DNA from 2 places in the Mycobacterium cookii genome. Region 1 is predicted to be linked to the other one. Evidence: riboswitches for the same ligand, from Rfam matches in the RefSeq annotation. Region 1 holds a riboswitch; the other holds the start of a gene.

What was found. A riboswitch is a leader RNA that binds a small molecule or an ion and turns the genes downstream of it on or off. The one in region 1 is predicted to bind cobalamin.
Region 2: it holds a riboswitch for cobalamin, as region 1 does, so the genes downstream of both, G6N27_RS22330 ((2Fe-2S)-binding protein) here and metE (5-methyltetrahydropteroyltriglutamate--homocysteine S-methyltransferase) in region 1, are expected to answer to the same signal.

What each region holds. Positions count from the first base shown of each region.
Region 1 is NZ_AP022569.1:2,147,121-2,158,537, forward strand. Features, by position in the region: gene G6N27_RS09985 (thiolase family protein) at 1-674, opposite strand, end outside; gene G6N27_RS09990 (SDR family oxidoreductase) at 843-1,496, shown strand; cobalamin riboswitch at 1,572-1,782, shown strand; gene metE (5-methyltetrahydropteroyltriglutamate--homocysteine S-methyltransferase) at 1,919-4,192, shown strand; gene G6N27_RS10000 (DUF3556 domain-containing protein) at 4,244-5,968, opposite strand; gene G6N27_RS10005 (hypothetical protein) at 6,114-6,542, shown strand; gene G6N27_RS10010 (thiol-disulfide oxidoreductase DCC family protein) at 6,539-6,916, shown strand; gene G6N27_RS10015 (DUF1295 domain-containing protein) at 6,913-7,788, opposite strand; gene G6N27_RS10020 (TetR/AcrR family transcriptional regulator) at 7,788-8,384, opposite strand; gene G6N27_RS10025 (SDR family NAD(P)-dependent oxidoreductase) at 8,381-9,154, opposite strand; gene G6N27_RS10030 (NAD(P)H-dependent amine dehydrogenase family protein) at 9,151-10,230, opposite strand; gene G6N27_RS10035 (SDR family NAD(P)-dependent oxidoreductase) at 10,281-11,138, shown strand; gene G6N27_RS10040 (bifunctional 2-methylcitrate synthase/citrate synthase) at 11,122-11,417, opposite strand, start outside.
Region 2 is NZ_AP022569.1:4,749,364-4,760,780, forward strand. Features, by position in the region: gene G6N27_RS22305 (class I SAM-dependent methyltransferase) at 1-725, opposite strand, end outside; gene G6N27_RS22310 (hypothetical protein) at 837-1,127, shown strand; gene G6N27_RS22315 (cation transporter) at 1,168-1,836, shown strand; gene G6N27_RS22320 (AMP-binding protein) at 1,924-2,355, shown strand; gene G6N27_RS22325 (PPE family protein) at 2,283-3,953, opposite strand; gene G6N27_RS22330 ((2Fe-2S)-binding protein) at 3,950-4,699, opposite strand; cobalamin riboswitch at 4,737-4,915, opposite strand; gene G6N27_RS22335 (DUF5073 family protein) at 4,931-5,305, opposite strand; gene G6N27_RS22340 (heavy metal-binding domain-containing protein) at 5,305-6,090, opposite strand; gene ctpC (manganese-exporting P-type ATPase CtpC) at 6,131-8,227, opposite strand; gene G6N27_RS22350 (DUF1490 family protein) at 8,272-8,556, opposite strand; gene G6N27_RS22355 (TIGR03089 family protein) at 8,746-9,420, opposite strand; gene G6N27_RS22360 (LCP family protein) at 9,456-10,934, opposite strand; gene rfbD (dTDP-4-dehydrorhamnose reductase) at 11,004-11,417, shown strand, end outside.

The DNA of each region.
Region 1 (11,417 bases):
GGCTTGAGCTGTGCCATCTTCTCGATCGGCGTGCCGCGACGGATGCCCTCATCCTTCAGCACGACTGAGCTCTCCGAGCCATCCGTAACCTTGATGCCGACGATCTGGTCATCGAAGGCACCGGAATCCTGTGCGGCCGCAGCCTTTTCGTGAGAGCCGAGGGAGAATTGGTCGACCGCGGTCCGATCGAATCCCCATTGCTCGGCGATCATCTCCGCGCCGATGCCCTGGTTGGGCGTCCGGTCGTAGCGGGCCTTGAAGCCCGGCGAGAACGGGTTGCCGCCGTTGGCCAGTGAGGCACCCATCGGCGTCCGCGACATCGACTCGACGCCACCGGCGACCACCACGTCGTAATGCCCGGCAACCACGCCCGCAGCGGCGAAGTGAATCGACTGCTGACTGGATCCGCACTGCCGGTCGACGGTCACGCCGGGCACGGTCTCCGGCCACCCCGCGGCCAACAGCGCAGTGCGGCCGATGTCCATCGACTGCTCCCCGGCCTGCATGACGCAACCCCAGATCACGTCGTCGACGAGCCCGGGATCGATGCCGGCTTTCTCGACCAGCCCGTTGAGCACCTGGGCCGACAGGTCGGCGGCGTGCACGCCGGACAAGCCGCCGTTCCGCTTTCCGACCGGTGAACGAACTGCCTCGACAATGACGGCTTCAGCCATGACGTATCTCCTTTGAACTCAGGCCTTTGTGCCCGACTCCGCCTCGGGCCCAGCGGCCCGCATCGTCGTCGCGCGGTACTTTCCCTCGATTGTTGACCAACCGCTTAGTTGGGCCGCCGCCGGGGTGCCCTACCGGCGGGTAGCGTCGCGCTCCGTACGTTGGAAGACATGTCGCGCATTGTCATCATCGGCGGCCACGGCAAGGTCGCCCTGCACCTGGCCCGCATGCTGTCCGACCGCGGAGACCAGGTGACGTCGGTGTTCCGCAACCCCGACCACGCCGACGACGTCACCGCCACCGGGGCCCGTCCGGCCGTCGCCGACGTCGAGCACCTGGACACCGGCGCGCTCGCCGATCTGCTCGCCGGCCACGACGCGGTGGTGTTTTCCGCCGGCGCGGGTGGCGGTGACCCGGCCCGCACGTACGCCGTCGACCGCGACGCCGCGATCCGGGTGATCGACGCCGCCGGCCGGGCTGGCGTGCGGCGCTTCGTCATGGTGTCCTACTTCGGCGCTGGCCCGCATCACGGCGTCTCACAGGATAATTCGTTCTTCCCGTATGCCGAGGCGAAAGCGGCGGCCGACGCCCATCTGCGTGCCAGCGAACTGGACTGGACCGTGCTGGGGCCGGGCCGTCTGACGCTGGAGCCGGCGACCGGCCGGATCGCGGTCGGCGCCGGCAAGGGAGAAGTCTCACGCGAAGACGTCGCGTTGGTGGCGGCCGCCGTGCTGAACGACGACGCGACGATCCGGCGCACCATCGACTTCAACAACGGTGACCTGCTTATCCCTGAAGCGCTTGCTAGCAGCGGCGATCGCTAGCGCGGCGAAGCCGGGCGCGGCGGGTCGCCGCCATCAATCGGGTAATCTCAGCGCCGCAGCTGGTTTGCCGGCAACGCCGTAGATGGCGCCGTCGGCATCGAACGAAGCATGTTAGATGTGCTTCGTAAGAGGGAACCCGGTGGGAGTCCGGGACTGTCCCGCAGCGGTATGCAGGAACGACCGCCGTCATCAGCACTGGTCGCAAGACTGGGAAGCGACGGCCATTAGGAGCACCACGCGGTGCGCGCCTGTGAGTCCGAAGACCTGCCGGCTGTGCCGGGTGCGCCGCGCCTGGCGGTTCACCGCCTCGTGGAATGGGCGTCTGGCCGTAACGGTTGCAGTGGCTATGTGCGCGCTGCACCGGACCGGTTCTGCGTCCGTTGGCGGCGACCACCCCGTCGATTGAAGGACGAAGAACCATTGTGACCGCAAAACCGTTTACCGCCACCGTCACCGGCTCCCCGCGCATCGGCCCGAAACGCGAGCTCAAGCGCGCCACCGAGAGCTACTGGAAGGGCAAGACCAGCCGATCAGAGCTCGAGAAGATCGCTGCGACCCTGCGCCACGACACCTGGGCCCAGCTGGCGGACGCCGGCCTGGACTCGGTACCGATCAACACGTTCTCCTACTACGACCAAATGTTGGACACCGCCGTGTTGCTCGGCGCGCTGCCCGCGCGGGTGCAGGCCGTCTCCGACGACCTCGACCGCTATTTCGCCGCCGCGCGGGGCACGGGAGACGTCGCGCCGCTGGAGATGACCAAGTGGTTCGACACCAACTACCACTACATCGTCCCCGAGATCGGGCCGAAGACGACGTTCTCGCTGCATCCCGAGAAGGTGCTGTCGGAGCTCAAAGAGGCTCAGCAGCAAGGTATTCCGGCGCGCCCGATCGTCATCGGTCCGATCACCTTCCTGCTGCTGAGCAAGGCCGTCGACGGCGGGGACGCACCGATCGGACGGATCGACGAGCTGACTGCGCTGTACGCCGACCTGCTCGACCAGCTGGCCGACAAGGGCGTGGAGTGGGTGCAGATCGACGAACCTGCTCTGGTCACCGACATCTCCCCCGACGCCCCCGCGCTGGCCGAACGCGTCTACAACACGCTCGGCGGGCTGGCCAAGCGTCCCGCGATTCACGTCGCCACCTACTTCGGTGACCCCGGCGCGGCGTTGGCGGCGCTGGCACGCACACCGGTCGAGGCGATCGGGGTCGATCTGGTCTACGGTGCCGACGCTGCCATCGCCACGGTTCCCGATTTAGCCGACAAGACGCTGGTGGCCGGGATCGTCGACGGACGCAACATCTGGCGCACCGACCTGGACAGTGCGCTGAGCACGCTGGCCGGCCTGGTCGGAAGCGTGGGCGCGGTGGCTGTTTCGACATCGTGTTCGACGCTGCACGTGCCCTACTCGCTGGAGCCGGAAACCGACCTGGACGACGCGCTGCGCAGCTGGCTGGCGTTCGGCGCCGAAAAGGTGCACGAGGTCGCCACTTTGGCGCGGGCGTTGAAGGACGGTCGCGACGCGGTGGCCAAGGAGATCGAGGCGTCCAACGCCGCGGTGAAGTCGCGTGCGGCCGACCCGCGCCTGCACGTCGACAAGGTACGCGAACGGATCGACTCGATCGCCAAGTCCGGCGGCACCGAGCGTGGACCGGCCGACAAGCGTCGCGAGGAGCAGACCGAGCGGCTGCATCTGCCGCCACTGCCGACCACGACCATCGGCTCCTACCCGCAGACATCGGCAATTCGCAAGGCGCGTGCGGCATTACGGTCCGGCGAGATCGACCAAGCCGAATACGAGAAGCGGATGCGCAAAGAGATCGCCGACGTCATCAAGCTGCAGGAGGATCTCGGCCTCGACGTGCTGGTGCACGGCGAGCCGGAGCGCAACGACATGGTGCAGTACTTCGCCGAGCAGTTGGAAGGTTTCTTCGCCACCGACAACGGCTGGGTGCAGTCCTACGGCAGCCGCTGCGTTCGCCCGCCGATTCTCTACGGCGACGTGACCCGGCCGCAGCCGATGACGGTCGAGTGGATCACGTACGCGCAGTCGTTGACCGACAAGCCGGTCAAGGGCATGCTCACCGGTCCGGTGACGATTCTGGCGTGGTCGTTCGTCCGCGACGACCAGCCGCTGGCCGACACCGCAAACCAGGTGGCGCTGGCGATCCGAGACGAGACGGTGGACCTGCAGGAGGCCGGCATCGCCGTGATCCAGGTCGACGAGCCGGCGCTGCGTGAGCTGTTGCCGTTGCGCGACGCCGACAAGCAGGCTTACCTGGACTGGGCGGTCGGCTCGTTCCGGCTGGCGACCTCGGGTGTTTCGGACTCCACGCAGATCCACACGCACCTGTGCTATTCGGAGTTCGGTGAGGTGATCGGTGCGATCGCCGACCTTGACGCCGACGTCACGTCGATCGAGGCGGCCCGCTCGCACATGGAGGTACTCGACGACCTCAACGCGGCCGGCTTCGCCAACAGCGTGGGGCCGGGTGTCTACGACATTCACTCGCCGCGGGTGCCCAGCACCGACGAGATCGCCGCGTCGCTGCGCGCTGCTTTGAAAGCCGTTCCGGCCGAGCGACTATGGGTCAACCCGGACTGCGGCCTGAAGACGCGCAACCCCGAAGAGGTCAACGCGTCGCTGACCAACCTGGTCGCGGCGACCAGGGAAGTTCGCGCCAACGCGTAGTTACGCGATCGAAACGGCCGGGCGTCGCTTGTGCGCCCGGCTTTTTCGTCTTTACGACTGCACGTGGACGGGAACGTCGTCGGCCCAGGGTTGCCGGGTCACCATGTCGGCGACGCGCACGTAGCCGCGTTCGAATTCCCCGGTGGCGGCGTCCACCAGCCGGTACCGCTGCATCTGCCGGTGGATGGGCTGCGCGTCGAGCATCACCACGCGCACTTCACCCGGCTCGAAGTGGCAGCGTCTCTGCAGCGCCGCAACGAGTTGCTCATTGCTGAAGTGCCCGTCGCCGAAGTTCCATCCGATGGCGGTGCTGGTGATGCGTTCACCGTCGGTCAGGACGTAGTCGTCCTCGTTCTGGCCGGCCATCGCGCGATGCGCCAAGGTGAACAGCGCGCGGCCGTGAGTGTTGAAGGCACGGAACGCATATCCCATGTACATCGGGATCTGCGCGGCCTCCTTGCTGCCGTAGAACTTCTCCAGTTGCGCGGCGGGCATGCTCGCGATCGCGACCACACCCTTGGCGATCTTCTCGTCGGCCGACGGCTTCATGCACCACAGCGTGGTGTCCCAGTTGCCCGCGTAATACCGCATGCCCGGTAGGAAGGACACCTTGCGCGGGAACAGGTTTCCGGTGACGACGGTGCCTGCAACGACGAGGAATAACAGCAGCGGCAGCGGGGTGGTCAGATCGCTCAGCCCGATCGACGCGTGCCCGACGAACAGCGCGAGCACGCTGAACATCATGAAGACGTTCCACTCCAGCGGCACACCCATCGGGATCGACGACAGGATGCCGAAGTGGAAGCACAGCATGACGAATGCCGCGATCGCCGTCGGCCAGCCACCGTGGCTGAAGAACAGCACCAGCGGCACCAGACCCTCGATCGCGGTGCTGAAATGCGCGAGCCAGCGCGAAGCCCGGCCCGGTCGCAGATCGTCTGGAAAGTGTTCGAAGAACTTGCGTTTGATGAACCGTGGCCGAAATACCGGGTTGTTGCTCATCATCGTCGAGATGACGAACGGGAAGTGCTTGTTCAGCTTGGATGTCGCCGCGCCCAGCCAGATGACCAGGCACACCAGCTTGGCGCCGATGATCATGTCCACGCCGTAGCCGGCGAACAGGAACGCGACGGTGAATGAGGCGTAGACCTCGCCGCGCGCGGCCAGAAAGATCACCTTGTCGCGCAGGCCGAGGACAGCGAGCACGCCTAGCACCGCCCAGATCTGCCAGGCCGGTAACACGCCGACCGTCGTTCGCAGCGCCGGAACCGGGCCGGTGCCGTCGGAGAAGATCGCGACGACGAGAAGCACCAGCAGTGCGCCGTAGAGCACCGCGTCGAGCGGCGTCCGGTTATCCCCCTTGGTCAACGGAACGCGTCCCGGCCAGGGTGGCAACCGGATGGTGCCGGGCCGCAGCCAATACAGAATCGAGCCCAGCGGCGGGAAGAACCGGTTGTTCAACGGTCCGAATCCGCAACCGAGGCCGACGACTTCGAACAGCATGGTGTACAGCACCACCTTCTCGAAGACGATCGGCTCGGCGTACCAATGGACGACGTTGGTGAACCCGTTGATTCCGGTCGTGGTGAGCGCCAGCAGCCAGGCCGCCAGGATGTAGAGCGCAATTTTGACGACGTAGAACAGGTGCAGCAACACCGGGGTGCCGAAGCCCACCTCCGCCCAATGTCGGGCCATCGGGATGATCTTCTCTGCGCGGGTGCCCTTGCTCCATTCCTCGAAATCGATCTGCGGAGTTTCCTGTTTGAGAAATCCCATGGCGGCAAGATTAGAACGTGTTCTAGCCGGATGGTTCCGGTTCGCCGGATCGCGGCATCACCCTTGACTACTACTTGACGTAGTAGTAGAACAGAATTTAGGGGTGCCTTCACATCATCAGCCGCATCAAGGACGGTGATCCGCGATGACAACCGAGCTCTCGCAACCCGCGGTCCGGTCTCTGCGTTGGGCGGCAATACTATTCGTCGGGGGCTGGGGCGTTCACGTCCTCGACCATCTGCGCCGAGGCATGTCGGCCTCACCACACGCAATCATGATCGGCGGCATGATCCAGGGGCTGTTCGTCGTGGCCGCCGTCGTCCTGGCGCTCGCCCAAAACCAGTGGGCGCCCCGCACCGCGATCGTGGTCGGTTTCGGCAGCGCGATCCTGTTCACCTACGCACATCTGCTGCCGTCGTTCTGGCCGGCCTACCAAGACAGCTTCGTCTCCGGCCCGCGTATCAACGTGACATGGTTTTCCTGGCTGAGCGCGGTCGCCGAGATCGGCACCGGCATCGTGTTCGCCGTGGCAGGTCTGCGGGCCAGCCGGACCGTCGAGGAGGTGGCACGATGAAGGGCACGTTGTTCTTCGACGGAGCGTGTGGAATGTGCACTCGCTCCAGGGATTTCCTGCTGAAGTTCGATCGGACCGGCAACGTGCACACCGAGCCGTTGCAAAGCCGCGGCGCCGCGGACCGGTTGGGTGTCGCGCCGGCACGCCTGCTGGATTCGGTGCGCTGGCTGGATGCCACCGGCGCCGTCTATTCCGGCGCGGAGGCCGCCAACGCCGCGGTCGGCGCGGCTGTCGGGACCCGAATCCCGTTGGCCATCTACCGGATTCCCGGAATCCGGTTCATCGAGGACGCCGTCTACACCTGGGTCGCCGCCCACCGCTACCGCTTTCCGGGCGCGACGCCGTACTGCGAGACGCACCCGACCGCCTGTTAGGCCTTGCGCGGCGGCCTGGGCACGAACCGCGACACGCGGTCGATGACGTCCTGATACCCCGGACGTCGTTCCAGGCTGCGTGTTTCCATCATCGGGATGCTGCCGCCGAGGAACATACCCAACATCCCGAGTGCTCCCAGGCCCAGCCACCACGCGTCCGACGGCGCGACGGCAATACCGAACAGCGCCAACGAAACCCAGAAGCTGAATTCGCCGAAATAATTGGGATGCCTCGACCAGGACCACAATCCGCGATCCATCGCCTCACCCTCGGCTTTACGCCCGACGAACCGGTGCATCTGCACGTCGGCGATCAACTCGAGAGCCACCGCCGCCAACCCCAGCACGGTCGCAAAGCCGGTGAGCCAACCGATGTCGGCGCCAGGTCTGGTCACCGCGACGTACGCCGGTAGCATGCCGGCGAAAACCAGCAACGTCGGAATGAGGTGGATGGTCACCAGGTCGACGATGAACTCCCATCGCCCGGCCTTCTCCCGGAACATCGGATAGCGCCAATCCTCATGGTGCAGGCCGGGAAACGCATAAACCCAGTTCGCGGTGAGGCGTATCGCCCACACCAGGACCACCGCTGAGATGAGCCAGCAACGCAGCTGCTGCAGACCAGACTGACTCCACCAGTAGAACAACATCACCGGCGGCACCACGCTCCAGTATGCGTCGTAGAAGCTGGAATTGCCGTACCCCCGGCTGAACACGAAAATCACCAAAGTGGCCAGCACGTCGGCGATCAACGTGTCCAGCCAGAGCCGCCCGGTGTGCACGCCCCAGAGCAGCCACGCGGCAGCAACCACGAAAGCAACGACATACGCGAGCGTGACGAGCGCCAGGGATCGCGTCTTACTCATGGTCATCAGCGCCTCCTCCAATGCGGGCTCTTGACCGCGTCGAGCGCTTCGGTGACATAGCGATCCAGCGCCTTCGGCCTCTTCGTCGATTGGCGGACCCATTGCTGAAACGCGAAATCCGCTGCTGCGAAGGCGAGGTGGACCAGCAGGCCGGGCCGGATGTCGGTGCCGGGATTGGCGCCCATCCGCGCGGCGATCAGCTTGGTCGCCCGCTCCTTGTCGGCGGGCAGGTGCACGGTCAGCTTGCCGAGCAGGTCCGGTGCCACCAGCAGCGCCGCGCGCCAGTCCTCGGTGTCGGCTTCGCCGAACGAACGGGTCCGGGTGACGATCGCGTTGATCAGTGCTTCGTCGGGCGATTCGGCGGCGGGCCGGTCTTGGAGAAGCCCGACGATGGCGGTTCCGCCGTGACGCACCGGTGCCAGCAACAATTCTTCCTTCGTCGGCACGTGCCGGAAGAATGTCCGCGGCGAAACACCTGCGGCCGCAGCGATCTCCTCGGTCGTCACCGCGTCGTATCCGTGTTCGACGAACAGCCGGAAGGCAGCGCGCCGGATGTCGGCGCGGACCTGCGCCCGCTGCCGATCGCGCAGCGACTCGGTCATCGGAACGAGCCGATCCCGCCGTCGACGTGAATGGTCTGCCCGGTGATGAAGGTCGCGTCGGTGCCGAGCAGGAATGCCACCAACGCGCCCGCGTCGTCGCGCACGTGGCCGATCCGCTTCATCGGCACCCGTCGCAGCGACTTCTCGAAATCCTTGGGCGCGAACTCTTTCCACAGCTGGACACCGTCGGATTCGGCGAACGGGCAGACGACGTTGACGCGGATGTTGTCGCGGCCCCACTCCAGTGCGGCGACCTTGGACAGCCCGCGGATGGCCTCCTTGGCTGCCGCGTAACCACCCCATTTGGGTTCGCCGCCGGTTCCGGTACCAGAGCCGAGGTTGACGATGGAACCACCGCCCGCCGCGACCATCAACGGGTACACGGCCTGCATGAGCAGAAATGTCGCTCGCGGTCCGACGTCGTGACCGAGGGCGAAGTCCTCGGTGGTGATGTCGACGAACGCCTTGGGCTCGTTGGTGGCGATGGCGTTGTTGACCAGGCCGTGCACCGTGCCGAAGGCATCCACCGCCGCCGCGACGATCCGTTGAGCGGCTTGCGGATCGCGCAGATCGGCGACGACCTGCTCGACGCAACCCAAAGCCTTGAGCTCGTCGGTGGCCGCCGCAAGCTTGTCCTCCTGGATGTCGACCAGCAGGACCGCGGCTCCGCGTTCGAGCAGCGCTTCGCCGATACCCTTACCGACGCCCTGTGCCGCCCCGGTGACGATCGCGACGTGGCCGCGCATCGAATCCCGATGCGTGTAGGTCACGACTGCAGACCCGGCGCTGGACGGCCCGCGAACAACGGCAGGTCCAGGTAGGTCTTGATGCCGGGTTCGGCCGCGCACACGTCCGGGATGGCGTTGACGCAGTGGTTGGCGGTGGCGACCACACCCGGATTACGTTGCAGCCCTTCGGCGACCGACGGGGGTTGCAGGCCCTTGAAGGTGAGGCTGACCGTGGGGTCGCCGGTGATCTCGACCTCGAAGCGTTCGCCGATCCCGCCGAAATCCCACGCCGGTTCCAGGTTCTCCTCGCCCATCAACCAGTTGACCGCCGCGGTGATCACCGGCTCTCCGCCGGACAGGGCTTGCCAGCGGAATCGGCGCGCCGCCACCTGCCCGGGTTCGATGGTGAACGGCCCGTAGTCGATGTCCGCGGTCGCGACGGCGATGTCTTGAATAGTCCTGATGTTGGGTTCGATGTCGAATCCCATGTGGTCGGCGATCATTCGCACCGACATCTTGAAGCCGTTTTCCAGCAGGCTGGCCATCGGGCCTCCGATGGCTTCCTCGGGAGTGCCGCCGAAGCCCATGATGTGGCGCACCACGTCGGGCGCGTTGTAGGTGCGGATGTCGGAGAACTCCTCGGCGCGCACGTGGGTGACCGCCGACGACAGCGACGACACCATCAGCGGGAAACGCTCGGTGATGCCGCCGGGGTGGATGCCCGATCCGTGCAGCGTCACCCCGCCTGTGACGGCGGCGTCGACGATCGCGGCGACGGCGGGGTGGCTGAAGTCCGGATACACCCAGCCGACCGGGGTGACCACGTTCTTGCCGGACCGCAGAATCGCGATGACCTCGTCGTCGTTGGGAATCAGCGGGCTGTACACTACGCAGTCGGCGTCGAGAGCCAGCACGTCGTCGATGCTCGAAGTCGCTGTGACGCCAATCGATTCAGTGATCCCGAGGATCTCCCCGACGTCGCGGTCGTTCTTGTCCGCGCTGTGCACCCAGCAGCCGGCCAACTCGAGCTGCGGATGGTTGAGCACGCATTCGATGGCGGCCTTGCCGACGCCTCCGGTCGCCCATTGCACGACACGAAGCCTGGACAGATTGGTCATCGTGGCACAGTATGACTTCCTGACAGTGACTGTCAACGAGAGGTCGGCTCATGGGTGTGCTGGACGGCAAGGTCGCGATCGTCACCGGAACCAGCCGGGGTGTAGGTGTCGGCATCGCCCACGAATTGCTGCGCGCCGGCGCCACGGTCGTCGGCTGCTCGCGTTCACCGTTGGACGGCATCCCGGGTATCGATGCCGAGTGGGCTCCGCGGGCGTCCCAAAAGGTCTGCGATCAAGGCGACTACCACTCGATCGACTCCTTCGTCGCCGAGGTCGCGGCCGGCCACGGCCGCATCGACATCCTGGTGAACAATGCCGGCGGGACGGTCCCGGCTCCACACGCCGAATGCATTCCCGAACTGGTGCAACGGATTCAGGGCGCTCCGCGCAGCGATGACGACTTCGAGCGGACCGCACTGTTCCACGCCTTCGCGGTGCAGATGAATTTGATCAGCCCGCTCTGGTTCGCGATCCGGGTGTATCGGCAGATGGCCGTCCAGGACAGCTCCGGCTGCATCATCAATATCTCCAGCGGGGCAGGGCATCCGGCGGGCTCACCGACCCTGGTGTCCTACGGGGCGGCCAAGAGTGGCCTCAACCAGCTGACCCGATCGCTCGCGCAGGAGTGGGGCCCGAAGGTCCGGGTCAACTGCATCGCGCTGGGCCCGACGATGACCGAGAACTTCCGCTCGTTCGTGCTGCCGAAAGACGATCCGGCCGGCGAAAAGTACTTCGCCGCGGTGCCATTGCGCCGCGCGGGTGAGCCCGCGGAAGTCGGCCGGGTATGCGTCTTCCTGGCCGGCGGCGGGGCGGATTTCGTCAACGGCACCACCATCGAATGCGACGGCGGCATGCTGCCCGGGGTGCTCTACGACGCCGGCCTCAAGACCATCACCGACCTGCTGTAGTTCCGCGGAGTGTGCGTTGCGGCAGGCCAGAGTATTCGCTGAGCGGGCGGATCAACGCGTTGGACGCGGCCTGTTCGATGATGTGGGCGGTCCACCCGGTGACGCGGCTCATCACGAAAAGCGGTGTGAAGCTGGGGATGTCGAAGCCCATCAAGTAGTAGGCCGGGCCGGTCGGAAAGTCCAGGTTGGGTTTGATCCCGGTGGCCGCGAACATCTCGGCCTCCAGGGTCCGGTAGATGTCCAGCCAGCGCCGGCCGCCACGCGCCTCGGCGATGCGGA
Region 2 (11,417 bases), 2.6 Mb from region 1:
AGGCGGGCATCGAGGCCGTGCTCATACCAGTTCTGCGACGTCGTGTGCATGACCTCCAGCGATTCCGGTGTGCTCAAGAAGATCTCCACCACCAGCCGACTGCCCGCGGCGCTGAGGTCGGTGATGTTGTCCAGCAAGCGATCCTGGGCCTCCGGCGGCAGGAAGGCCAACAGGCCTTCGGCGACCCACACGGTCGGGCGCTGCGGGTCGAAACCGGCGTGGCGCAGTGCTGCGGGCCAGTCGTCACGCAGATCGACCGGGACCGCGCGCAGGTCGACGGTCGGCTCGGCACCGGCGCCGGCGAGCGTCGCGGTCTTGAAGTCGGTGACCTGTTGCTGGTCGATTTCGAACACCACCGTCTCGGCGGGCCAGGACAGCCGGTAACCGCGGGCGTCCAGCCCGGAGGCCAGAATCACCGCCTGGCTGAGACCGGAAGCCGTTGCGTCGCCGATGAACTGGTCGATGAGACGGGTGCGCACGGTCAACAAGTCCGTCATCGGCTGCATGCCCCACGGATGGCCGGGAATGTCGACCTCGTCGGCGCTGAGTTCGCCTGCCGCCCATCGGGTGAAGAAGTCGACGCCGACCGCCCGTACCAGCGGCTCGGCGAACGGGTCGTCGATGAGCCGCTCTCTGGTCGCCCGGGCTCTGCCCGCGGCGACCATGGTGGCGGTCGCTCCCACGCTGGTCGCCAAATCCCAGGTGTCGTTGTCGATGCGTGCCATACCGGCCAGCGTAGCGAGCCGCTGCTGAGACTCGGCTCGTCGGAAGCCATTAACGCGTCGGCCAGGTTTCATTCACGTTCGAGCGGTCGCAGCGGCGTACGGTGCCGCCGTATGAGCGCACCTTCGGCAGGGTCTGCGTCGGGACTGGCGTCAGACGCCAACTGGCATCCGCAGCGTTGGGAAACCACCTTCATCCATGTGAAGAACGAATCCCTGGAAACCGTGATCGACGACATCACCCGGCAGACCAACGCCTACGGCGAACAGGGCTGGGAGATCGTGAACTCCTCGGTGCAGCGGGCGCAGGTTTCGCACCACTTCGCCGGGTACGACAAGGGTGGCGAGTTCTACTTCGAGTGGAGCATCGTCTGCACGCTGAAGCGGCCGCTGCCTCCTGCTTAGACAGTTGGCTTAACATCGCTGGGTGACCGAATCCCGTGCGATCGGCGACCCAGCCGGGCTCGTCGCCGACGCCTGCTGTGCCGGTAACGGGCACGCCGTCGCTCACGACGCACGCTGGCAGCGGAGTGCGCGCTGGGCCTGGCGGCTGGCCTGGGTGAGCATGCTCGCCATGCTCAGCGAGGGTGTGGTGGGGCTGTGGCAGGGGCTGTCGGTCGGATCGATCGCCTTGACCGGATGGGCGCTGGGAAGCCTGCCCGAGGCGCTGGCCAGCGCGATGGTCGCATGGCGGTTTTCCGGAACGCGCACGTCGTCACCGACCGCTGAGCGACGCGCCGAGCGTGGTGTCGCCCTGTCGTTCTGGCTGACGGCGCCCTACATCGCCGCGGAATCCGTGCACCACCTCCTGGACAGGGAGTACGCCGAGACATCGGTGATCGGCATCGTGCTGACGGCCGCCTCTTTGGTGCTGATGCCGACCCTCGGGCACGCCAAGCACGTCCTCGCCCATCGGCTGGGCTCAGCCGCGACCGAGGGCGAAGGCACGCAGAACTATCTGTGCGGGGCGCAGGCCGCGGCGGTGCTGATCGGCCTGGCGGTGCTGGCATTCTGGCCGGGCTGTTGGTGGTTCGATCCGGCGATCGGCCTGGGCATCGCCGCCGTCGCGGTCTGGCAGGGTGTCAAGACGTGGCGCGGCGAGGACTGCTGCTGACACCTGGCCGGCAAGGTCCGAAAGACCCCGCGGCTGATGGCGTTGCGCTCTAGTCGGTGACCTGCACCCGGCGGCAGCGTCGACCTGGTGACACTGACCGCAAAAGCGTTTCGGCGCCTCGGGTGGGAAATCTGGTCGCTTCTGCTGTTTGCGCGGTCCGGTGGGTTGCGGTTGATGCCGCCTGACCGGATCGGGGCGGTGCTGCGCGGGCTTGACCGGTACGGCCTGTTGGGGGCGGCGACGCTGATCACCGCCGCGCGCGACCGCGAGCGACCGGCGCTGATCGACGAGCGTGGGGCGCTCAGTTTCGGCGACCTGGACAGCCGGACCAACGCGTTGGCCAACGAGTGGCGCCGCCTCGGGCTTGGACCGGGCGCCAACGTGGCCATTCTGGCCCGCAACGAGGGCGGAAAGATCCTCAAACGCGAGCTCAGCCGGTCGGTCGGTCAGTCGGCCGCATCGGGGGAGTCGGCGCCCCAGGTGCCCGGCATCATCGGCATACGCGGCCCGCTGCCGTAATCGTCGTCGGCCAATGTGGCCAAGCCTGTCGCAGCCCCGCCGCTGACTTTCGCGGCGGTCCCGGAGAAGCCGAGCGGCCCGGCCCCCTGCGTCGACGGCGTGACGGTCGGCTCGTCGTCGAGATCGACGTATTCGTGGCCGCGCCCGAGCCGTTCGACGGTGGCGCGGCGGCGCCGGCCGGTGGGCGTCGCTTTCGGGGACGGCGCGGCGGCGGGGTTTTCGGTGCCCACGGCCGGTTGCGCTTCCTTGGCCTTGGCGGCCTGGTTGGCCGCTCGGCGCGCCGTCGCGGACAGGATCCCGACCATGTAGAGGTAACCCTGCATGGTGGCCAGCGGCGGCCCGGCCGGCGTCGGCGGTGGCGGGGGAGCGGGCGGTGCGGCCGCCGCGGTGACGGCCGGGGCGTGCACGAGGGCCGGCGCCGGGGCGGGTGTCGGCACGGGCGTCGGGCCCGGAGGCGCCGCCATGGCGAGCGGCATCGGGAGCGGCGGAACGGGGATCGGCGGTATGGCGGCCAGGCCCGCCAACCCGGCCAGGCCCGCGAAGCCGGCCAACGGGGCCGCCGCCAACGGAATCAGCGGAACGGTCAACAGCGGCAACACGGTGGGGATCAGCACCGCAACCGATTCGAGCAGGGTCTTCATCAACGCGATGGTGTCGGTGATGACGGTGCCGATCGCTTCGACGGTGTCGAGCACCAGGGTCAGGCCGATCGCGTACGGGTTGCCGGTGGCGAACGCCGCAGTGATGTCGGCCCCGATGTAGGCGAAGGTTTCGGACAGGTAGGCGACGTAGGAACCGATGTCCAACGGGTAGCCCAGCGCGAACGCGATGTTGTACGGGCTGAGGAAGGACAGCGGGTTGCCGAGTTGGAGCAGGTAAGGATCGATTTGGGTGAACAGCGCGACCAGGAAGGGGTTGTTGTAGAAATTGTCGATCAACGGCTGCAGAACGTTGTTGTAGAAGTCGGTGTATCCGATTTTCTGCAGCCAGGCCAGCCACTGGTCCTCGGTGTCCGGGGGCGAGGACGCGGCCGAGGCGGCGGGAGACGCTGTCGCAGTGGCGTTCACGATCTTCGGGGCCGCGGTGGTCTGCGGTGAGGCTGCCACCGCCGCGCCGGAGATGGTCTGATAGGTGCCCATGACGGTGGCGGCCTGAATCCACATCCGGGCGTAGTCGGCTTCGTTCACGGTGATCGGAATGGTGTTGATGCCAAGGAAATTCGTCGCCAGCAGCACCGCGTGGGTGGCGTGGTTGGCGGCCAGTTCACCGAGCGTCGGCATGGTGGCCAGCGCGGTCGTGTAGGCCGTTACCGCGACTTCCTGCTGGGCAGCGGTGGCGGCCGCGTCGGCGCTGGCCTGGGTCAGCCACGCCAGATACGGCGCGTGCGCGGCCACGTATTCTGCGGCGCTCGGGCCGGCCCACGCTCCCGCCTGCACACCGTCGAGCACCGCGGCCAGCTCATCGGCGGTCTCGGTGTAGTTGACGCTCAACGCTTTCCACGCCTCAGCGGCGGCGAGCAGCGAACCCGGCCCTGGTCCGCTACTCAACAACGCGGAATGCACTTCGGGGGGCGCAGCCATCCAGATCGGCGCGGTCATGACGCGTCCTTTCTGCCCAGAGCGCGGGGCGTCTGCTCGAAGACGCAGTCACCGCAGAGCCCGCCATCGGCTGTGCTGTAGTAAAGGCAGCAGCTGGAGCGCCGATAGCCGGCGTCACCGAAAACCATTGCCCCGCTGAGTCGTTCGTCGTCGCACAAGCTGCGGGCAAGGCGGCGGCCCGGACCGGGTGAGGTCGTAGCCCGGTGGTGGTCGTATTGCCGGGCGGCGCCGAGCAGTGCGGACGCCGCGTTGCCGCACAGCAACTCTCGCGAGATCGGCTGCAGTGCGGTGCCCAGCGGTGTGAGGTGCCCGTCGAGGACAGCGTCGGCCAGCCTCAGCTCGAGATCGTCGCCGCGCCGGCCGACGGGATGGGCGATGTGCAGCGCGATCCGGCCGCCAGTTTCGCGGAACAGCAGCCGGTCGGCGGCAAAGTCGGGCAGCAGACCGTGGCCGACGACGGCGCCGAGCCCGATCGACCACAACCGCGCGGCAAAGCCGAGGAAGAAAATGGACGCCGCGACCCGCCGTTCCGGCGCGCGGACGTGGGTCTGCACTCGAGCGATAACGCCGTGGAGCATTGCGTGATCGGTGTAGAGCTGCGCTAACGGCCGCCAGCCACCGTCGACCGGCCCGGTGCCGACGGCGAAGTAGTCGTTGATCTGTGCGATCTCGGCAAGGACCGCCGCAGCGCTTGGCTCGAAGACAGCGCAGTTGTGCGCAGGGTGGGTGAAGAAGGCGCGTGACACCGACGCTCGCCAGCTCTCTCAGGGTCGACCGCCCCGGGTTGCAGGATGCGACGACGCGAGTGTCCTGGCTCTCGGATCGCTGCTTACCTCGCCTTCCAGCTCGCGGCCGTGGCTAGTGAGGTTCGCTCCCCGATAACAGTGGCGGGACCGCGCCGGATTCGCACCGGCTTCCTACATCGTCATCGCCTAACCCGGGCATTATCGCACCCCTTCGGCCCCGCCGGTAGCCAATCAGCCCGCGCCGGCGCGCAATGCGTCCACTGCCGCGTCGATGTAGGGGATGACTGTCGAACCGTGGCGGGCGACGATCTGCCCCAGGGAGCGGGCCAAATGCGGCCCCACCGCGTCGGCCAACACCACCTCCTCGCCGATCACGATGCCTGCGACCACGTGTGCCGCACTCAACCGGTTGTCGGGTGTCACCTCGTAACGCCAGTCGCCGATCTGCAGCCGTGCAGGTTGTGACCGGAACATCCCCCGACGGGCAGCGGTGTGCGTGACACCCGGCAGCCCGGCGAAGACGTTGACGACCAACGCGATCCCGCCCGGTCCGGCCAGCGCGTCGGTGACGGTGCGACTTACTCGCTCGGCGTCGAATGCGGCCATCAGTCGTTCATGGCGAGCACGAACGACGGTGCGATGGTTTCGGGTGTGCCACTGCGGCGCACGGCGGTACCGGCGGCGTAGAACTCCACGGTGTGGTAGCCCCACGCATAGTTCTGAATGGCGAAATGTACGCCGACGACCCCGGATGCGCCGTCCCGCTCGGCTTCGCTCTGCATGCGCGACATGGCCAGCTCGCGGGCTTCGTAGTTTCCCGTCGTCCACTGCGGCATCTCCAAGTTGCGGCCCATCTGTCGCAGCGTCTGCATAAAGCCTTGCGCGGCAATGTGAAACACGCAGTTGCCCATGACGAATGCCACCGGCGCCCAGCCCGATCGAAGCAGAGTCGCCAGGTCCTGTCCGGATAGGTGGCTGGAGAACGCCTGTCCGTTGCCGCGTTTGAATGCGCCCGGCTTCGGGGTGTAGCGGACTGCGGTTCCGACCGCGATGAACTCCAGATGCTCGGATTCGGCACCGTGCTGACGCCATTCCAGCCGCACACCGACGACACCGTCCGCACCCAGCGCGTCGGCTTCGGCCTGCATGCGGGCCATCGCATTCCAGCGGGCCCGATAGGTCGCCTCGGTGAGCACGGGCAGCTCGGATTGTTGCCGGATACCGGCGAATTGGTAGCCGACGTGGTAGACCGACACGCCCATCACCAGATCGAGCGGCTCGAAGCCGGCTCCGTGCAACAGCGCGAACTCGTTGATGGACAGGTCGGACGTGAAGACCTTGTCGGCGTGCGACAGCCGTTCGCTGGCAACAGGGTCGAGGGGAGTAGACATCGAGGCATCATGACACCGATCCGATGGTCGGTGCACTCGTTCAGTCCAAGCGGTACCGAATCAGCCGTGAACTGTTAGCGACGACGGCCACCGAGGATGCGTTGTGCAGGATCGCCGCGAGCACCGGTGAGAGGGCACCGCCGGCGCCGATCAGCAGCCCGGCGGCATTGACGGCGATCGCCATGCCGTAGTTCTGCCGGATCACGTCGACGGCGCGGGCGCCCAGGTCGCCGACATCGAGCAGGCGACGAAGGTCGTCGTTGGCCAGTGCGACATCGGCGGTCTCGACCGCGACGTCGGTGCCGGCCAGGCCCATCGCGATGCCGATGTTGGCCGCAGCCAACGCGGGGGCGTCGTTGATGCCGTCACCGACCATCCCGACGATGTAGCCCTCGTCTTGCAGGTTGCGGACCGCTGCGAGCTTGTCCTCGGGTAGTACCTCGGCGCGCCACTCGTCGATACCGAGTTCGCCGGCAACGACTTGCGCGATATCGGGGTGGTCGCCGGTCAGCATGACGATGCGGCGAATTCCGTTGGAGCGCAACCTCTTCAGCACGTCTGGCGCTTCGGTGCGAATTTCGTCGCGCAGGCTGATCAGCCCGACGAGCATGCCGTCGACGGCGAGCAGCAGCGGCGTTTCGGCTTGCCGGCGCAACTTGTCGACCCAGTTGGCCGCCTTCTTCGAAACCTTGACCTTTTCTGAGCGCAGCAGCGACGGGCTGCCCAGCAGCAACGTCCGCCCGTCCGCCCAGGTCCGCATGCCCAGGCCGACCAGTACCTCGCACTCCTCGTGCGGCGGAATCGTGATGCGACGCTCCTCGGTCGACCGGATCACCGCTTCGGCCAGCGGGTGCCGGGAGTGCAGCTCTGAGCTCGCCGCATAGGCGAGCACCTGCTCGGGCTGCCAATCATCGTGTAGCGCAATGATGTTCGTCACCACCGGGCGGCCCACCGTGAGCGTTCCGGTCTTGTCGAAGACGATCGCGTCCACTCGGCCGGCCTGTTCGAGGTGCGACCCGCCCTTGATCAGGATGCCACGGCGCGCGCCGTTGCCGATCGCCGCGCTGATCGCGGTCGGAGTCGACAAGCCCACCGCGCACGGGCAGGCGATCAGCAGCATGGTCATGGCGCGCCGGACGTCTCCGGTGAGGGCCAGGGTGACCGCGGAGACGATGAACGAGATCGGCACGAAGCGGCGGGAGAAGTTCTCGCCGACGGTCTGGATGGGCGCCCGATCGTGGTGCGCCTCTTCGACGCGGGAGATGATCCGGCCGATCGTGGTCTCGTTGCCGACCGCGCGAGCGCGCACCACCAGACGGCCGCGCAGCACCACCGAACCGGCGTGCACTCTTGCGCCCGCGACGATGCTCGCGGGTAGGGTCTCGCCGGTGATCGCGGACTGGTCGACAATCGCCTCGCCGTCGACCACGTCACCGTCGACCGGTATCGCGACATGGTCGTGAATCACGACGTCGTCGCCGATCTGCACGCTGTCGACCGGGACCTGTACCTCGTTACCGTCGCTCAGCAGGATCCACGCCGTGTCGGCCGTGCCCCGCAGCAGATCGGAGATCGCCCGCCGGGTCCGGCGCAGCGTCAGATCCTGAAGGTACTCACCGATATTCAGCAGCCACAGCACGGTGAGCGCGACCACGTTCTCGCGTAACACCAGGCTGGCGACGGTCGCCGCGGTGACCAGCGCGTCGGTGCCCGCGCGCCCGGACCGCAGCGAGCGCAGCGCGCCGCGCAGGAACGGGTAGCCCATGAATACCGTTGCGCCGGTGGCGACCAGCTGACCGGACGGGCCCAGCAGCGGCGGCCGGCTGAATCCGTAGCGGCGAATCCCGAGCAGCGCCAGCGCCGTGCCGCCGATCACCATCCGCAGCACCTCGGTGTTGCGGATGTCTGACGATCGCGGGGTGCGAGCCGGAATCAGGTCGGCGGCAACGTGTTCGGCGGACGCGACCGCCGCCAGCACTTCGGTCCGATCGCAACGCTTCGGCGAATACCACACCACGACCGAACCGGTGTGCGGATAGGCGTGCACCGCACGGACTCCGTGCTGCTTGTCCACCGCTTCTTCGACCGCGACCGCCCGTCGGGAGTTCGCGCGCACCCATGGCACCCGCACCCGCATGCGCCCGGCCGCGTCGGAGATGACCTCCAAGTCAGGCACTGCGCTCAGTGCTCGTGGTCGTGCTCGTGCTCGCCGATGGCCGGAGGCTGTGCCTCCTCGCCGATACGCTCACGGGCTTCGGCGACGACGTCGGCCACCTTCAGCCGGGCGGATTCCGCTGCTTCCTCGGCCCGCCGGGTCCCGCGCAGGCCCCACTCGGTCGCAGTGACGGCGGCGTCGTGCAGAGGAGCTTTGGCCAGGGCCTTGCGTAGCAGCTCATAGGCGCTCACGCCGACAACGCCGGTGACCACCGTCCCGGCTGCCTTACCCAAGAATCCCTGCACCACCATCGCGAAACGTCCTCCCGTCACGGCCCAGCATCGACTTTCGACGACGATAACATCCACATATAGCGATATCAATATGAATTGGGCGGCGGGGCGCACGGCCTCGTTCCCCCGGCCAGCCGGGCGCTCAGCGGCGGATGCCCGGCTGGCCGGGCCGCCGCTACGGGCTGGGGGCTGCTGTGGCGGGAGTGGCTAGATGGTGCGGGTGACCTTTTCGGTCTCGATCCGGCGTTGCAACGCATCCGGATCGGGATGTGCGACCTGAACCAGCGATCCGCCAACCGCGAGCACGCTCAGCAGGCCGGCGATCACGTCGTCGGCCGTATCCCACGAGGCGGTCGAGAGCACCCGGTCGTCGGCCGTCAAACCCTCCGACGCAGAAGCATTTTGGCAGGCCGCGAGCACCTCGTCGACCGATCGGCCGGACAACGCCGGCCCGGGATGAGCTTCGCCGACGATCTGGTCGCCGTGCACCCGCACCGCGGTCGCGTAGTCGGTGACGCCGATCGGCAGGTCGGGCGCCGGCCGGCCGAATACGTCCAGCGACAGCACCGCCACCTCGCCGGCGCCGGTGGCGTCCGCCTCCTCGAGGCGCTCGGCCGTACACAACGCCACGTCGGCCGCCGAGCCGTCGAGCACCACCTCGGCGCCGATCCACCACACGCCGAACAACACCGCCGCAGTCTGCCAATGGGCCGGCAGCAGCACCGCCACCCGGCTGACCGGTCCGGCGCCCAACTCGTCGCGCAACAGGTTCCCGGTTTTGGCCGCCCAATTGGCCAGCGTGACCGCGGACAGTTCGATGCGTTCGCCGGTGGCGTCGTCGTAGTAGGTGATGCGCGGCCCGACCGGGTCGGCGCGCAGCATCGGATCCAGAATCGCTGCGCTGAGAGTTGTCACGTTCAGTTGACGCACTCCGGGTGGTCGGAGCCCGCGGTCAGGATCGGCGACGGCGGGGGCGCGTCAGAGTGCGCCGATCCGCCGGAGTTCGACCCCCCACTTGCTGCTGCCGCCATCGTGGCCCGGCCGTCGCCGAGGCCCGCGCCCGGGCCGGTGTAGTCGTTGCTGAGCACGACCCGGACCGAGCCCGGCGGTATCGACTTATTGGCGACGACGGGAAGCCCGCCGAGTTCTTTGGCGACCGCCTGCGCGCCCAGGTCGTCGGCCTTGGCGGCCTGTACCTGGCTGCTGGTGACATGCGCGGCGTCATTGTTGCCGACCGCGCCGGTGCCGAACCCTTTCGAGCTCAACACTTGCGACACCGATGCGGCCAGCCCGTTGATGTCGGTGTCGTTGACGACACTGGCGCTGGTCTTTTCGGGGCTGTAGGTCAGCTCGTCGGTCTTGCCCTTCGCCTGATCCTGCAGTAGCCCGCTGACCCAGTCCTGCACCTGATGCGGGTCGACTCGCACCACGCTGTGCATACCGTCGTCGCTCCAGCCGGACTCGTCGAGAACCGGGATGGTGGCGAACGCGACCCGGCCACCGGCCAGCTTCTGTAGCTGGTTCACGAAATCCATGATGTCCCAACCGGAAGACAGCACCACCGAGCGCTGAATGGCTTGCTGCAGGCGGTTCATCGTCTTCGGGCTGGACAGCGTCTTGCCCGAGATCACCTGATGGGCCAGCGAGGACATCACCACCTGCTGTCGCACCACCCGGTCCAGGTCGCCGCGGGGGAGTTCGTGCCGCTGCCGGACGAAACTCAGTGCCTGCGGGCCGTTGAGCTTCTGCGGTCCGGCCGGGAAGTCGGCCCCCGACATCGGTTCGAAGACAGGCTCTTTGAGGCACACGTTGACGCCGCCGAGGGCGTCGGTGATCAGGGAGAAGCCCAGCAACCCGATTTCGGCGTAGTGGTCGACGGTGACGCCGGTCAGGTCGGCGACCGTCTTGATCAGCGCCTCGCGGCCGGCCTCGGTCCCTTGCGTTTCGGCCTCCGCCGCGGCGACGCCCGACTCGACGAGACTGACCCGCTTCTCTTCCTTGGTCTGGCCGTATACGCCGTTGATCTTGGTCTTGCCCAGACCGGGTGCCGTCACATAGGTGTCGCGCGGAATCGAGATGGCGGTCGCGGACTTCCCGTTGTCCGGGATGCGCACCAGGATGATCGTGTCGGTGTTGCTGGCCACCTCGTCGCCCGCTCGCAGCGACGCCAACTCCTCCTGGCTCAGCGGGTTGCCGTGCGCGTCGGTGCGGCTGTCCATGCCCACCAGCAGAATGTCGATCGCGCCGTCGTCTCCGCCATGACCCAGCGAGGGTGCGAAGACGTGGTAGATCCCGTCCTCGAAAGAGCGGACCTTGCTCCACGCCACCCCGGTGACCAGAACGACCGCCGCGGCCGCCACAGTCGCAATCACACGCGCCACGCGTTGCTCAGGCATCACAACAGACTACTTTCGTCACAGTGCGATCATTGGTAGCGCCGCGTCGGCGTGCCAGACTCGTTACCCGTGGCTCAGAGACTCGTGATCACCGGCGCCGGCGGACAGGTCGGCAGCTTCCTGGCGGCCGAGGCGACTCGACAAGGTCGCGATGTGCTGGCGCTGACGTCGTCGCAGTGGGACATCACCGACCCGGCGCTGGCGGAGCAGGTCGTGCACAGCGGCGACGTCGTGGTCAACTGTGCGGCCTACACCAACGTCGATGGCGCGGAGAGCGATCAGGCCAGAGCGCACGCGGTCAATGCGGCCGGTCCGCAGTACATCGCGCAGGCCTGCGCGCGGGCCGGCGCGCGGATGGTCCACATCTCCACCGACTATGTCTTCGACGGCGACTTCGGCGGCGCCGCGCCGCACCCTTACGAACCGTCAGATGAGACCCGGCCGCTGAGCGTCTACGGGCAGACCAAGCTGTCCGGCGAACAG